DNA from 3 places in the Streptomyces sp. NPDC001068 genome. Region 3 is predicted to be linked to each of the others. Evidence: riboswitches for the same ligand, from Rfam matches in the RefSeq annotation. Region 3 holds a riboswitch; each other region holds the start of a gene.

Region 1 (5,045 bases), on a different contig from region 3:
ACTACCGCGACGTCCGCGAGATGGCCGGAGGGATCCTCACGGAGGAGTACTTCAACACCACCAGCACGGCGGCCGGCAACCCCTACCACTACGCCAAGACGGCCGCGGAGCGCGCCGCCCGGGACGCCGCGGCGGCCCAGGACCGCTGGCGTCTGGTCACCGTCAACCCCGGCCTGGTGCTGGGCCCCTCGATCACCCCAGCGTCCCGGTCCGGCAGCCTGTTCCTGCTGGACGAGCTGTTCAGGGGGTACTTCTGCTACGGCGCCCCGGACTTCAGCTTCACCACCGCGGACGTCCGCGACGTGGCCGACGCGCACATCGCGGCGGCGGAGCACCCGGCGGCGGGCGGCCGGTACATCGTGGCCAACGAGACGATGACGTCCTTCCTCGAGATGTCCCGGATCATCCGTACCCGCCACCCCTGGGACCCGCGGCTGCCGCGCACCGCGCTCCCGCACTGGCCGGTACGGATCCTCGGGCCGTCCTTCGGCCTCACCCAGGACTACATACGCAAGCACCTCGGCATCCGCTTCCGCGTCGACAACAGCCGGGGCGTCCGCGAACTGGGCCTCACCTACCGGCCCGTCGAGCAGACCCTCCTGGACCACCACGAGAGCTGGCGCTCGCGGCGACGGAGGGCCTGACCCCGGCGGCCGACCCGGGCGGCCGACCCCGGGACCCGGACCCGGGATTTGGCCCCGGCGACCGGAGTCAGGCCGGGCGGACCACCCGGTGGATGGCCGACTCACCGGCGTTGTAGATCGACTCCTCGCGTATGGACGCCCCCGGGCTGGGCGCGTGAACCATCATGCCGTTGCCCGCGTAGACGCCGACGTGACTGTCGTTGTCGAAGAAGAGGACCAGGTCACCCGGTTCGATGGCGGCCAGCGTCATCGGGGTGCCGGCGAAGGCCTGGTCGGCCGCGCCGCGCGGCAGCGACACCCCCGCGGCGCGCCAGGCCGCCTGGGCGAGGCTGGAGCAGTCGTACGACTCCGGACCGGTCGCACCCCAGACGCAGGGCCGCCCGATCTGCGCCCGGGCGAACTCCAGCGCCTTCATGGCCTTGCCGGGCTCGGCCGCCGCACCGGGCACGAGGAGCGAACCCGTGTCGGTGACGGCGCCGGGCGCGAAGGCGGTCGCGGGGGCCGCCTCGGGCATGGCCGGGACCGGCGCGGCGGCCACGAGCGGCACCGTCGGGACGGGCGCGGTGAACACCGGGGGAGCGGTGGGGACGGCCGCCGTGGGGAACGGGGCGGCCACCGGGGGAGCGGTCGCGACCGACGCGGTGGGGAAGGGAGCGGCCACGGCCGGGGGCACGGTGGGCACGGCCGCGGTGGGGAACGGGGCCTGTGCCATCGCGGCGGCCGTGGCCATCGCAACGGGGGGCTCGGGCACCGCGGCGGGAGTCGCCAGCATCGCCCACGGCGGGTCCGTCACCGCCGCGGGCATGGGCGCGGCGGCGGCGTAACCGGCGGCTGTGGGCTGCGTTCCGGCCGCGTAGGCGCCCAGGTCGACCGCGGGAGCCGCGGGGAAGGCCTCGGTGCCGAAACCGGCCGACGGCATGGCGGCCGACGGCATGGCGCCCGACGGCATGGCGGGAGCCGCCATGTACGCGGCCGGCCCGGCGGGGACCTGAGCGGCCGGGGCCGCCATGGTCCCGGCCGCCATGCCGTAGCCGCCGGCGGTGTACGGCGCCTCCGCGGTGAACGCCGGCGCCCCGAGATGGGCGGCCGCCGCGTCCGGCGCCATGACCGGGAACGCGCCGTTGTCCATCAGGCCCGGGAGGGGCGCGGAGACCTGGAAGGCGCCCATGTCGGTGGGGGCCATGGTCTGGAAGGCGCCCATGTCGGTGGGGGCCATGGTCTGGAAGGCGCCCATGTCGGTGGGGGCCATGGTCTGGAAGGCACCCATGTCGGCCGGGGCCATGGTCTGGAAGGGGCCCATGTCCGCGGAGGCCGTGGCTTGGAATGCAGCCGTGTCCGCGGGGACCCCGGCCGGGAAGGCCTCCGTGTTCGCCGGGGTCGCGGCCGGGAAGGCACCCGTGTCGTCCGGCATCGGGAACGTGCCGGTGGCGCCCGGCGTCATGACCCGGAAGGAACCGGTGTCGCCGAGGGTCGCGGTGGGGGGCGGAGCGGTGTCCATGGCGGGCGCGGCCGGCACGTCGCCGGTGCCGCCCGGCGTCATGACCCGGAAACCGGGCGGGGCCGCCGGAAGCCGGGACGGTGCGCTGCCCGGGGTGATGATCCGGAAGGTGCCGGTGTCCGTCGGGGACACGATCGGGATGCCCCCGGTGTCCGTCACGGCCGTCTCCGGCGACGCTCCGGTGTCGCCGTATCGTCCCGGCGCCCCGGCGGGAGCCGGCCGCCGCGCCGGGACCCGGGCCTCGGGCGTGGTCCAGAGGGCCTGGGCGACCGGTGCCGCCTGCGGGGCCTGGGCGGGCGCGGCCGGTTCGAGCGCCGCGACCGCCCGCTGTCCGGTGCGCTGCGACAGCAGCTCCCGCGCCTTGGCGATCTTCAGCTGGCTCCTGGTCTTGGACGTGCCGGGCGTGGCGCGCCGCGGCGCGGCGGCGGGCAGTGCCCTGGGCGCGTCGGACGAGCCGGGCGGCAGGGCCGCGGGGGACCCGGCCGTCAGTTCCCGCCCGGGGCGCGCCGCCGGCTCGCGGACGACCTCGATGTCACTGTTCGCGGAGGGTCCCGCGGTCAGCTCAGGCCGGGACGGGCCGGAGCCCTCCACCTGGCCGAGCAGGTCGGCCGCCATCGGGCTGACGGGCCGGCGTGGTCCGGGGCGGGCGGGCTGCCGGTCGGCCGGCAGCGCAGCGGGGACGCTCGGCCCGAGCCGTGAGCGTGCCGTGTCGAACCACTCCCGCGCGATGCTCTCGAGGCCCGGGTCGTCACGCCGGGGCCGCTTGAACAGCGGGACACCGCGGGACCGCGAGCCCCCGTTCATCGCGCGCGTGGCGTTGTAGTTCCCGGTGGCGTTCTCGGCCTGGTCGTAGAGGTTGTCGATCCGCTGTCGAACCTCGTCACGGCTCTCGGGCGCCATGGGGGTCGTGCTCCTTCCGTACTCCGCCGACCGGGTTAGCTGTCGGGTTCGGGCGGGTCGATCCGGAAGGCATGCCCTACGGCCCCTGCCTGAGAAGGCGGTCGGCCGATTCACCCCAGTGGTTCCGTTGGGTCCCCGGCTCCGGGAGGCCCCGTTGGGCACCGGATTGGGCGGAGGCCGCGCGGCCCGGCGGGATTCGCCGGGGGGAGCCGAACGGCCTGCCCGTCAACTTAGCCAACTTGTGTCACTCGTGTGAAGGTTGGAGTGGCTAATGTCCGATACGTAATTGTGATGTTCGTCGTAGTGCTCGACGGCGGGGGGCGCTGCCGCGGGCGGTCCCACGGGCTGCTTCCTATGAGAACACCGTGAATTCGTGGGGTGGTTGAACACGGAGGCGCCGCGCCGCGTATCAGGCGGGGGGATTTCCATGCCCGGCCGACCACGACACGCAGGGGAACGACCTTGAGACCCAACAGGCGCAGACGCCCGACCGGCGCACAACGCGCGACCTTCGCAGCGGTCGCCCTGATGCTCGGTGGCGGAACACTGGTCGCGGTGAACGTCTACGCCTCGGCCACCGAAGGGGGTTCGGACCAGTCCGGAGCGACCGCCAACGCTCAGGTGCTGTCCGCGCCCACCGTCTACTGCCCCGACGTCGGAAGCCGTCTGACCGACGTGCCCGACGCGGCCCGTGCCGACGTCGACGGTGAACTCGCGCAACTGGACCAGCAGATCGTGGCCGCCTACCAGCAGCTCAAGGACTCGGCGGCGGCGATCCAGCAGGACCCCGGTGCCGCCGACCGGACGATCCTGGAGCCGCTGAAGGAGAAGCGCTCCGAGTCCCTCCAGCGCATCGCCGACGCCATCGACCGCGAGGGGGACCGGCCCCAGGGCCTCGACGACCTCGCGGCGTGCACGCTGCACTCCTCGGACCAGGGCGGCGGCCAGTCCGCCTCGCCGCAGGGCGGTGAGACACCGGGCCAGGGCGCGAGTGCGAGCGCGAGCGCGAGTGCCGGCACGGGCGTCGGAGGGCAGGGCGGCAACGGCCCGGTCGCCGCCGACTACGCCGACATCACCGGTGTGCAGCCCAACGTCGCGAACCCGGCCGAGCGGTCCGGCGGCTCCACCGGCACCTTCTCCTCCAGCTGCGGGGTCAACGCCAACGGCCTGTTCAACTCGGACAACGTGATCGTGGCGCCCGGCGTCTCCAACGGCGCCCACCACTTCCACGACTACATCGGCAACCAGTCCAACAACGCGTTCGCCAGCGACGACGACCTCGCGAAGGCCGACACCAGCTGTGCGGACCGGGGCGACAGGTCGACGTACTACTGGCCGGTGCTGCGGCTGCAGAACGGCAAGCAGGAGCGGGACGCCGACAAGCCGGGCGGCGGTACCGAGGGCAACGCCGGGCAGATCGTGACGGCGAAGGAGGTCACCCTCACTTTCGAGGGGAACCCGACCTCGAAGGTCACCGAGATGCCGCGGCTGCTGCGCATCATCACCGGTGACGCCAAGTCCTTCGTCAACGGCCCGGCCAACGCCAACGCCTCCTGGAGCTGCACCGGTTTCGAGGACCGGCAGCTCAAGGACAAGTACCCGCTGTGCCCCAAGGGCAGTGACGTGGTGCGCACGTTCAGGTTCCAGAGCTGCTGGGACGGCCGGAACATCGACAGCGCCAACCACCGCACCCACGTGGCGTTCGAGGCCGCCGACGGCAGCTGCCCGAACGGCTTCCAGGCCATCCCGCAGCTGGTGCAGCGCATCGTCTACGCCGTGGACGCGCCGAGCCTTCAGGACGGCGGCCGTACGGTCCCGCTGTTCGCGGTGGACTCGTTCCCCGAGCAGCTCCACAAGCCGGTGACCGACCACGGCGACTTCATCAACGTCTTCGACGAGGACCTGATGCGGAAGATGGTCGACTGCATCAACTCCGGCCGCACCTGCGGGGCCGGGGCCGGCGAGCAGCCGCCGTCGCAGAGCGCCGAGCCCGACCCGTCCGA
Region 2 (5,045 bases), on a different contig from region 3:
ACTGTGTTCTGCGTGGCTTTCTGTCGGTTCACTGGTCGGACGCGTCGGACTTGTCGACGCCGTCCCAGACGTTCGCGTACCAGGGCCGGTCGGCCGCCCCGAGGTAGGCGTGTGCCTGCTTGGCGGCATTGGGGTCGATGACGATGTAGCCCGTCTCCCCCGGCATCACGTAGTGCAGCCGCAGCCGGATCTGCTGCTCGGCGTACGCGTCGTCCTGCCACCGCGCCTTGACGTCCCGCAGCTGCTCGACCCGCTGCCGGGCCCGCTGCTGCTGACGTTGCAGGTCGGAGATCTCGGCGCGCTGGGAGACGTACTGCCGCATCGGGTAGGCGAGCGCGACGATCATCGTGCACAGCACGATCGCGAGCAGCGCGGCACGGCCGGTGAGCCGGGAGCGGCGGGCCTGCCGTTTGGTCTGGGAGCGGTAGACCCGGGCCGCCGTCTGCTCGCCGAGCAGCTTCAGCCTGGTCGCGGTGGAGAACCGGTCCCGGTCCCTCACGGCCATGTCCCCGCCTCCCGTTCACACGCGCGTACGTCCCCGCACACGGTACGGGACCGGTACGGGGACGTACGTACGACTGGCGCAGCCTTGACCCTTAACGGGTCAGCGACCCCTGACGGATCGGTGGCCCCGCGCGGGTCAGCCCTTGAAGCGCGGGAAGGCGCTGCGGCCGGCGTACACCGCGGCGTCGTCGAGGATCTCCTCGATGCGCAGCAGCTGGTTGTACTTGGCGACGCGCTCGGAGCGGGCCGGGGCGCCGGTCTTGATCTGGCCGCAGTTGGTGGCGACGGCGAGGTCGGCGATGGTGACGTCCTCGGTCTCGCCGGAGCGGTGGGACATCATGCACTTGAAGCCGTTGCGCTGAGCCAGCTCGACGGCGTCCAGGGTCTCGGTGAGCGAACCGATCTGGTTCACCTTCACCAGCAGGGCGTTGGCGGCGCCGTCCTCGATGCCGCGGGCCAGGCGCTCCGGGTTGGTGACGAACAGGTCGTCGCCGACGATCTGGACCTTGTCACCGAGCTTGTCGGTGAGGACCTTCCAGCCGGCCCAGTCGTCCTCGAACAGCGGGTCCTCGATGGAGACCAGCGGGTAGGAGGCGACGAGTTCCTCGTAGTACTCGGTCATCTCGGCGGCCGAGCGGGACTTGCCCTCGAACTCGTACTTGCCGTCCTTGTAGAACTCGGACGCGGCGACGTCGAGCGCGAGCGCGATCTGCTCACCGGGGACGTAACCGGCCTGCTTGATCGCCTCCAGGATGAGGTCGAGCGCGGCGCGGTTGGACTCCAGGTTCGGGGCGAAGCCGCCCTCGTCGCCGAGACCGGTGGACAGGCCCTTGTTCTTCAGGACCTTCTTCAGGGTGTGGTAGACCTCGGCGCCCCAGCGCAGCGCCTCGGAGAAGGACTCCGCGCCGATCGGGGCGATCATGAACTCCTGGATGTCCACGTTGGAGTCCGCGTGCGAGCCGCCGTTGAGGATGTTCATCATCGGCACGGGCAGCAGGTGCGCGTTGGGGCCGCCCAGGTAGCGGAACAGCGGCAGGTCGCTGGCCTCGGAGGCGGCGTGCGCGACGGCGAGGGAGACGCCGAGGATGGCGTTGGCGCCGAGCGAGCCCTTGTTGTCGGTGGCGTCCAGGTCGAACATGGCCTGGTCGATCAGGCGCTGCTCGGTGGCGTCGTAGCCGACGAGCTCCGGGCCGATCTGCTCGATCACGGCGAGCACGGCCTTCTCGACGCCCTTGCCGAGGTAGCGGTTGGGGTCGCCGTCACGGAGCTCGATGGCCTCGAAGGCGCCGGTGGAGGCGCCGGAGGGAACGGCGGCACGACCCGTGCTGCCGTCGTCGAGGCCGACCTCGACCTCGACCGTGGGGTTGCCTCGGGAGTCCAGGATTTCCCGGGCTACGACGACGTCGATGGACGGCACGAGCATCTCCTTCTTGGGATGTGACGCTGGTTGTGCGGGCGCACGCGGGCCTTGTCGGCCCTTGCTCAGCCTTGCGACTAGAGCCTATCCGCCCCGGGCCCGTCAGCCGGCCGACCGACCGGCCCGTGGACACACAGACGGTACTCATTGTTCATGTGCGGAACAAAGGGGGGTCCGATGAAGAACGGAAGAAGAGCGGGTCACGAAGAGGAACCCCGCTCCGGTGCGTACGGGGGAAAACGCACCGGAGCGGGGTTCCGTGGGGGGACGGGGGTGGTCCTCACGTGGCTCCCGCCGGACGGGCCACGGTTGCGCGGGGGCTGCGGTGCAGCCGGGTTCTACTTCAGGTGCAGCTGCTGGCCCGGGTAGATGAAGTCGGCGTCGTCGACGATGTCCTTGTTCAGCTTGAACAGCGCCTGCCAGCCGCCCTTGACCTTGTGCTTCACGGCGATCGTGCTGAGCGAGTCGCCCTTGACGACCTTGTACTCGCCGTCGCCCTTCTTGACCTTCTTGCCGGTCGGGGTGGTGACCGTCTTCTTGGCGGCCGGACGCTCGGCGGAGCGGGAGGCGGTCCGGGTGTCGCTCGAGCGGGTGGCGGTGCCGCTGCTCGACGAGCCGCTGGAGCCGGAGCCCCCGGTGGAGGCGCCGGACAGACCCGTGCCGCAGACCGGCCAGGCACCCTTGCCCTGCGCGGCGAGGACCTTCTCGGCGATCTCGATCTGCTGCGCCTTGCTCGCCTGGTTGGCCTGCGCGGCGTACTGCGTGCCGCCGTACGCGGCCCAGGTGGAGGCGGAGAACTGCAGCCCGCCGAAGTAGCCGTTGCCGGTGTTGATGGCCCAGTTGCCACCGGACTCGCACTGGGCGACGGCGTCCCACTCGGAGGCGGTGGCGGCGGAGGCGGTGCCCGAGGCCATCAGCGGAGCGGCGATGGCGACACCGGTGACGCCGGCGAGCGCGGCGGCACGGGTGGCCATGGACGGACGACGGTGCTTGCCCTTGCCGGAAAACAGCATGGAGGATCCCCTCACCGACGCCTGCGAGGTGAGCTGTCGGGTTCGGGCCGAATGAGTTGCCCGGCCGCGCACCTCACGGTGCGCGGCTTCACCCCGAGCCGGACACGGCGGTCTCAACCACCGGTCCCGGCACCTACCTTGGGTCCCCCGCTCCTGCCTACGGCGCTTGACGCGACGACTGTTCCCGGGTGGCCACTGGCAGGACTCGGCGTTGCGGCGGCCGGGGCTCGTGGTGACGAGCGGCCTCGACCGTAAACAGGCGATCAGGTGAATTTCAAAGATGATCAGGGCTTCTGAGACTCATCCCACACTTTCCCCAAATCGGACATTTACCGTCCAAGCAGGGCGAGTTGAGGGGTCCGCCCCTGTCGCCATCAGTCCGTTTCGCCACTGAGTTTCAGGGTCTGACCGGGGGCGATGTCATCCGCGTCGGCACCGATGTCCGCCTTGTTGGCGGCATACAGCGCGCGCCACCCGCCGTCCAGGCCAAGGGAGTCGGCGATGGAGGCGAGCGTGTCGCCGTCCCGGACGGTGTACGTGCCCGCACCCGGCGAGGCATGCCGGCCGGCGGAGGCGGCACTCTGACCGTTTGTCACGTTTTCGTCCGCCGAGGTGCCGCGGTGCTTGCCGCCGCCGGTGACGGCTCCGGTGTCGACCAGATCCCAAGAGCTGCCCGTCTGCCACGAATTGTCCGAGTCGTCGGATTCGGGCACTACGGGGCTCTCGCTGGCCTTTGCGGTATCAGACGCCTTGGATTCCGACTTGTCCTTCTTCGTGGAACCCGCGGCGGAGTCCTTGCCGGAGTCGTCGCTCGCGCTCGGAGACGGGGTGGCGGAGCCGGAGTCCGTGTCACCCGAGCTGTCGTCCGAGGTGCTGGAGGAGCCGGAGGAGCCGGAGTCCAACGAACCGGACGAAGTGGTCGAATTCGACAGTCCCGAGGAGGAATCGGAGGAGCCGGACACGTCGTCCGATCCGTCGAGGCCCGTGTCGACGTTCACCGAGGCGTCGTCCGAGGACAGCCCGGCGAGCAGGGCACAGGTCCGCCAGGGCTTGGTGCCCTGGTCGGCGAGGATCTTCTCGGCGACGGCGATCTGCTGCGAACGGCTCGCCTGGTCCGGCGTGCCGGCGTACTCCTGGCCGCCGTAGTGGTCCCAGTCCTCCTGGGACATCTGCAGGCCGCCGTAGTAGCCGGTGCCCGCGTCCATGCTCCAGGAGCCGCCGCTCTCGCATTCGGCCACCCGGTCCCAGGTGTTTCCGTCGGCCGCGCTGGCGCTCGCCGCGCCGAGGAGCGGAATGGCGATGGCCGAGCCGGTCACGCCGGCCGCGACGAGGAGAGCCGGAGCCTGACGGGGGCGACGGTGACGACCGTTCCCGGAGAGCATGCGGAGACCTTTCGAGCGACAGCGGTGACCGGCGCGACGGGTCCTGCCGGCGCGCCGCACTGATGGGTGAACGTATAGGCAGACGATCACTTGTCACAAGTTAGTGCCGCGCAGATCACGTGAAGATCACATAGTTGAACGCTCGTCATCTTTGCCCCGTGGGAGGGGCCGGCCGCGCCGGCGGGCTCATCGCGCGCCGGGGGTGAACGTCACGGGAAGCGTGCGCAGGCCGCGCATGATGAGCCCGCCACGCCAGCGCAACTCACCCTCGCCAACCGCCAGTTGGAGGTCGGGGAGACGGGTGAGGAGGGTGCCCAGCGCGCTCTGGCCCTCCAGGCGGGCGAGCGGGGCGCCGAGGCAGTAGTGGATGCCGTGGCCGTACCCGAGATGCGGATTGTCCCGCCGTGCCAGATCGAGCGTGTCCGGCTCGCCGAACCGCTCCGGGTCCCGGTCCGCGGCGGCCAGTACGACGAGGACCGGGTCGCCGGAGGCGACCCGCTGCCCGCCGATGTCGAGCGACTCGGTGGCGAACCGCCAGGTGGCCAGCTCCACCGGCCCGTCGTAGCGCAGGAGTTCCTCCACACCGGTCTCCAGCAGGCCGCGCTCGCCGGCGGCCAGCGAGACCTGCAGGCGGCGGCGCTGTTCCGGGTGGGTCAGCAGGGCGTACGTGCCGTTCCCGATGAGGTTGACCGTCGTCTCGAATCCGGCGAACAGCAGGATGAAGGCCAT
Region 3 (5,045 bases):
TGCCGGTCATCGAGACCGCCATCGACGAGGAGCTCGCCCGGTTCGCCGAGGAGGGCCCCACGCCGGAGGAGATGGAGCGCGCCCAGGCCCAGTTGGAGCGCGAGTGGCTGGACCGGCTGGGCACCGTCGCGGGCCGCGCGGACGAACTGTGCCGGTTCGCCGTCCTGTTCGGCGACCCCCAGCTCGCCCTGACCGCCGTCCAGCGCGTCCTCACGGTGACCCCGCAGGAGGTCCAGGAGGTCGCCAAGGCCCGCCTGCGGCCCGACAACCGCGCGGTGCTCGTCTACGAGCCCAAGTCCCCGGAGGCGGTCGAGGACGCCGACGTGCCCGCGGACCCCGAGGCCGAGGCCACGGTCGAAGCCGGCGACAACAACGAGGAGACGGCCAAGTGACCGAGCTCGCCACCATGGACTTCCACCCGCAGCCCCAGCCCGGCGAGGCGCGGCCCTGGGCCTTCCCGGCCCCCGAGCGCGCCACCCTGGACAACGGGCTCACCGTGCTGCGCTGCCACCGTCCCGGCCAGCAGGTCGTCGCCGTGGAGGTGCTCCTGGACGCGCCCCTGGACGCCGAACCGGCCGGCCTGGACGGCGTCGCCACGATCATGGCGCGCGCCTTCTCCGAGGGCACCGACAAGCACTCCGCCGAGGAGTACGCCGCCGAGCTGGAGCGGGCCGGCGCCACCCTCGACGCACACGCCGACCACCCCGGCGTCCGGCTCAGCCTGGAGGTGCCGGCCTCCCGGCTGGAGAAGGGGCTCGGGCTGCTCTCCGACGCGCTGCGGGCGCCCGCCTTCGCCGACAGCGAGATCGAGCGGCTGGTGCGCAACCGGCTCGACGAGATCCCGCACGAGCTGGCCAACCCCAGCCGCCGGGCCGCCAAGCAGCTCTACAAGGAGCTGTTCCCGTCGACCGCGCGGATGTCCCGGCCTCGCCAGGGCACCGAGGACACCGTCGAGAAGATCGACGCGGCCGCCGTGCGCGGGTTCTACGACCGGCACGTACGGCCCGCCACCGCCACCGCGGTCGTCGTCGGCGACCTGACCGGCATCGACCTGGACGAACTGCTCGGCCAGACCCTGGGCGCCTGGCACGGCACCGCCGGCCGGCCCCGGCCGGTGCCCCAGGTCTCCGCGGACGACACCGGCCGGGTCGTCATCGTGGACCGCCCCGGCGCCGTCCAGACCCAGCTGCTCATCGGCCGCGTGGGCGCCGACCGGCACGACCGGGTCTGGCCCGCCCAGGTGCTCGGCACCTACTGCCTGGGCGGCACCCTCACCTCCCGCCTGGACCGTGTCCTGCGCGAGGAGAAGGGCTACACCTACGGCGTCCGCGCCTTCGGGCAGGTGCTGCGGTCCGCCCCCGACGGCAGCGGCGCCTCGATGCTCGCCATCAGCGGCTCCGTGGACACCCCGAACACCGGCCCGGCGCTCCAGGACCTGTGGACGGTGCTGCGCACCCTCGCCTCCGGCGGACTCACCGACGCCGAGCGCGACGTCGCCGTGCAGAACCTGGTCGGCGTGGCGCCGCTGAAGTACGAGACCGCGGCGGCCGTCGCCGGCACCCTGGCCGACCAGGTCGAGCAGCACCTGCCGGACGACTTCCAGGCCACGCTCTACCGGCAACTGGCCGCCACCGGCACCGTGGAGGCCACCGCGGCGGTCGTGAACGCCTTCCCGGTCGACCACCTGGTCACCGTCCTGGTCGGCGACGCGGCGCAGATCAGGGAGCCGGTCGAGGCCCTCGGCATCGGCGAAGTGACGGTCGTCGCCGCGGAGTAGCCGGGCGACGCCCCGCGCGTGAACGGAGCCCTGGTGACCACCCGGCCACCAGGGCTCTGAAATGTCCGGATTGGTGCGGAGGTTGCCTGTCTGCCCTGTGGGATGCGCGACAAAATCCGCGTTCCGTTTGAGGATTGCGAGGACGCCCTCGTAGGTTCTTCCAGGCTGTCCGCACGACACTGCGCCGCGCCCGCGGCACCGGACAGTCATCGCCGAGTCCCCGTACGGCGCGAGCCAGGGGAGCCGGGGACCCACGCAGTCCCTGGGGTGAATCGGGCGCCCGCGCTAGTCGCGAGGGGGCCCGTAGGAGACCTTCCTGCTCCGAACCCGTCAGCTAACCCGGTAGGCGAGAGGGAAGGAAAGGACCAGCCTCTACATGGCGTTCATGTGCGCCTCCGGGAAGCACCGTCGTCCCGGCCGGGTGAAGCGCACCACCGCGCAGGCCGCCGGCATCGCGGCCCTCACCACCACCGGTGTCATCGGCACCGTCTCGGCGGCCCCCGCGCTCGCCGCGGAGAACTCCGTCCAGCAGACCGGCCTCACGCCGGTGATCACGGTCAGTGACTCGGTCGTCGAACAGATCGACGCCCAGGCCGCCGCGCAGACGGCCGCCGCCGAGCGCGAGGCGGCCGAGAAGGCGGCCCGCGAGAAGGCCGCGGCGAAGGCCGAGAAGGAGCACGCGGCCGCGGCGCGTGCCGCGCGGGAGGCCGAGCGCAAGCGTCTCAACGCCTTCGTCGTGCCGGTCACCGACTCGTACGTCTCCACCGGCTACAAGACCGGCGGCTCCCTGTGGTCCTCCGGCGCCCACACGGGCATCGACTTCCACGCGGCCACCGGCACCGAGGTGCACGCGGTCGGTACCGGCACGGTGGTCTCCACCGGCTGGGGCGGGTCGTACGGCAACCAGATCGTCATCAAGATGGCCGACGGCATGTACACCCAGTACGGCCACCTGTCGTCGATCGGTGTCTCGGTGGGCCAGAAGGTCACCCCGGGCGAGCGGATAGCCCTGTCCGGCGCGACCGGCAACGTGACCGGCCCCCACCTCCACTTCGAGGCTCGTACGACCCCGGAGTACGGCTCGGACGTCGACCCGGTCGCCTACCTCCGCAAGCACGGCGTCGACGTCTGACCCGAGCGCGGCGGCAAGCATGTGACGCCGTCCGACGAGCTTTCCGAAAGCCCCGGCCTCCACGCCGGGGCTTTCGTCGTTTCCGTGACCTCGGTGTCCAAAAAATACGCATGGATTCAAGGCCCCCTTCGGAAATTCCGGCCCATTGCAATAGAGTCACGGAACGGACGTCACTCGGCGGCTTTTCACGGGGACCAGGGCGGAGGTCGGACATGCGTATTCCGGCGCACTCGGTATGCACGGCGATCCGGGACGACATCGTCGCGGGGGTCCATGAGCGCGGCAGCCGGCTCACCGAGGAAGTCCTGGCCCGCCGCTACGGCGTCTCGCGCGTCCCCGTCCGCGAGGCCCTGCGCACCCTGGAGGCCGAGGGGTTCGTGGTGACGCGCCGGCACGCGGGCGCGTGCGTCGTGGAACCGACCGAGCAGGAGGCCGCCGACCTGCTGGAGATGCGTCTGCTCCTGGAGCCGCTCGGCGCCTCCCGGGCCGCGCAGCGCCGTACCGAGGCGCACCTCAAGGTGCTGCGCGGACTGGTCAGGCTGGGTCAGGAGCGGGCCCGCAGGGGCGGCAGCGAGGATCTGCGGTCGCTGGGCGGCTGGTTCCACGAGACGCTCGCCCAGGCGACCGGCAGTCATGCCCTGACCTCGGCACTCACCCAACTGCGGCACAAGATCGCCTGGATGTACGTCGTCGCGGCGCCCGCCGACCCGGTGGGGTCCTGGGCCGAGCACGGCGCCATCGTGGACGCGGTGGCGCGCGGCGACGGCGAGCGCGCGCGGGCGCTCACCGCGCTGCACACCGAGCGGTCCACGCTCTCCCACCGGCTGCGCTTCTCCGGCGGCACGGACCGGGGCGGTGGTGTGAGGACTTCGCAACATCCCGTAAACATGTCGGGCCCGCGGCATTAACACGGGCGCCGTATACAAAGAGATGTAATTCGGCGGAGCGGTCTTTCCGCTGCCTTTATCTGTGCGTGCCGGTAATTCCCGGTGACGCGCCATTCGTGTGCCCGGCGTGAATTTTCCCGCGCCATGTGGAACACGGGTGCCGCGCCGACCGCCGCCGAGGCCGCGTGATCCCTGCGACGAAAACAACGGGAACTACCGGAACAACGGGAACGGCAGACGACGGAAACCCGGACGCCGGAAACCCGCACGGCGGAAACGGCGGGGCCGCGCCGCCCTCGCAGGGGTGGCGCGGCCCGGTGGTGCGGGAGCCGTGCGGCTCAGACGGTCTCGGGGAGTTCCTCGAGACCCTCGCCGACCAGCTTGGCCAGGCGGTCGAGAGCGGCGTCCGCGCCCTCGGCGTCGGAGGCGAGGACGATCTCCTCGCCGCCCTGCGCACCCAGGCCCAGGACAGCCAGCATGGAGGCCGCGTTGACGGGGTCGCCCCCGGCCTTGGCGATGGTCACCGGGACGCCTGTGGCCGTGGCGGCTCGGACGAAGATGGAAGCGGGGCGGGCGTGGAGGCCCTCGGCCCAGCCGACGTTGACGCGGCGCTCAGCCATGTGATGCTGCCCTTCGGTTTTCAGGGTTGTCTAGACCAGTTTCCCATATCGTGAAGCATGCCCGGAGCGGGACATGGGTCCCCCGGGTGTGTCGCCGGACCGCGGCCTCGGTCCGGCTTCCGTCCTCCACAGACTGCCTCGCGCCCCTGTCGGACGCGAGCCGTACTCTGGGGCCCATGCAGACCCCGGCGGACCGGCAGGACCGGCACGTGTACCCCTCCCACTGGGAGGCGGACGTAGTGCTGCGCGACGGGGGTACCGCGCGCGTCAGGCCCATCACCGTCGATGACGCCGACCGCCTGGTCAGCTTCTACGAGCAGGTCTCGGACGAGTCGAAGTACTACCGCTTCTTCGCGCCCTACCCCCGGCTCTCCGCCAAGGACGTCCACCGCTTCACGCACCACGACTTTGTGGACAGGGTGGGACTCGCGGCCACCATCGGCGGCGAGTTCATCGCCACCGTACGCTATGACCGTATTGGCCCCGGTGGCATGCCCGCCTCCGCGCCCGCCGACGAGGCCGAGGTCGCCTTCCTCGTCCAGGACGCCCACCAGGGCCGGGGCGTCGCCTCCGCCCTCCTGGAGCACATCGCGGCCGTCGCGCGGGAGCGAGGCATCCGCCGGTTCGCC

What was found. A riboswitch is a leader RNA that binds a small molecule or an ion and turns the genes downstream of it on or off. The one in region 3 is predicted to bind cyclic di-AMP.
Positions count from the first base shown of each region.
Region 1: another riboswitch for cyclic di-AMP. It lies ahead of ACFY3I_RS08250 (NlpC/P60 family protein); the one in region 3 lies ahead of ACFY3I_RS04815 (M23 family metallopeptidase).
Region 2: another riboswitch for cyclic di-AMP. It lies ahead of ACFY3I_RS37625 (transglycosylase family protein); the one in region 3 lies ahead of ACFY3I_RS04815 (M23 family metallopeptidase).

Region 1 covers NZ_JBIAYD010000002.1:702,425-707,469, reverse strand. Annotated here, with positions in the region: gene ACFY3I_RS08255 (NAD-dependent epimerase/dehydratase family protein) at 1-644, shown strand, start outside; gene ACFY3I_RS08250 (NlpC/P60 family protein) at 712-3,042, opposite strand; cyclic di-AMP (ydaO/yuaA leader) riboswitch at 3,051-3,225, opposite strand; gene ACFY3I_RS08245 (DUF1996 domain-containing protein) at 3,571-5,045, shown strand, end outside.
Region 2 covers NZ_JBIAYD010000017.1:38,514-43,558, reverse strand. Annotated here, with positions in the region: gene ACFY3I_RS37635 (septum formation initiator family protein) at 29-505, opposite strand; gene eno (phosphopyruvate hydratase) at 641-1,927, opposite strand; gene ACFY3I_RS37625 (transglycosylase family protein) at 2,260-2,934, opposite strand; cyclic di-AMP (ydaO/yuaA leader) riboswitch at 2,938-3,109, opposite strand; gene ACFY3I_RS37620 (transglycosylase family protein) at 3,309-4,316, opposite strand; gene ACFY3I_RS37615 (cytochrome P450) at 4,503-5,045, opposite strand, start outside.
Region 3 covers NZ_JBIAYD010000001.1:1,119,375-1,124,419, reverse strand. Annotated here, with positions in the region: gene ACFY3I_RS04825 (pitrilysin family protein) at 1-392, shown strand, start outside; gene ACFY3I_RS04820 (M16 family metallopeptidase) at 389-1,777, shown strand; cyclic di-AMP (ydaO/yuaA leader) riboswitch at 1,978-2,141, shown strand; gene ACFY3I_RS04815 (M23 family metallopeptidase) at 2,154-2,909, shown strand; gene ACFY3I_RS04810 (GntR family transcriptional regulator) at 3,122-3,817, shown strand; gene ACFY3I_RS04805 (HPr family phosphocarrier protein) at 4,135-4,416, opposite strand; gene ACFY3I_RS04800 (GNAT family N-acetyltransferase) at 4,593-5,045, shown strand, end outside.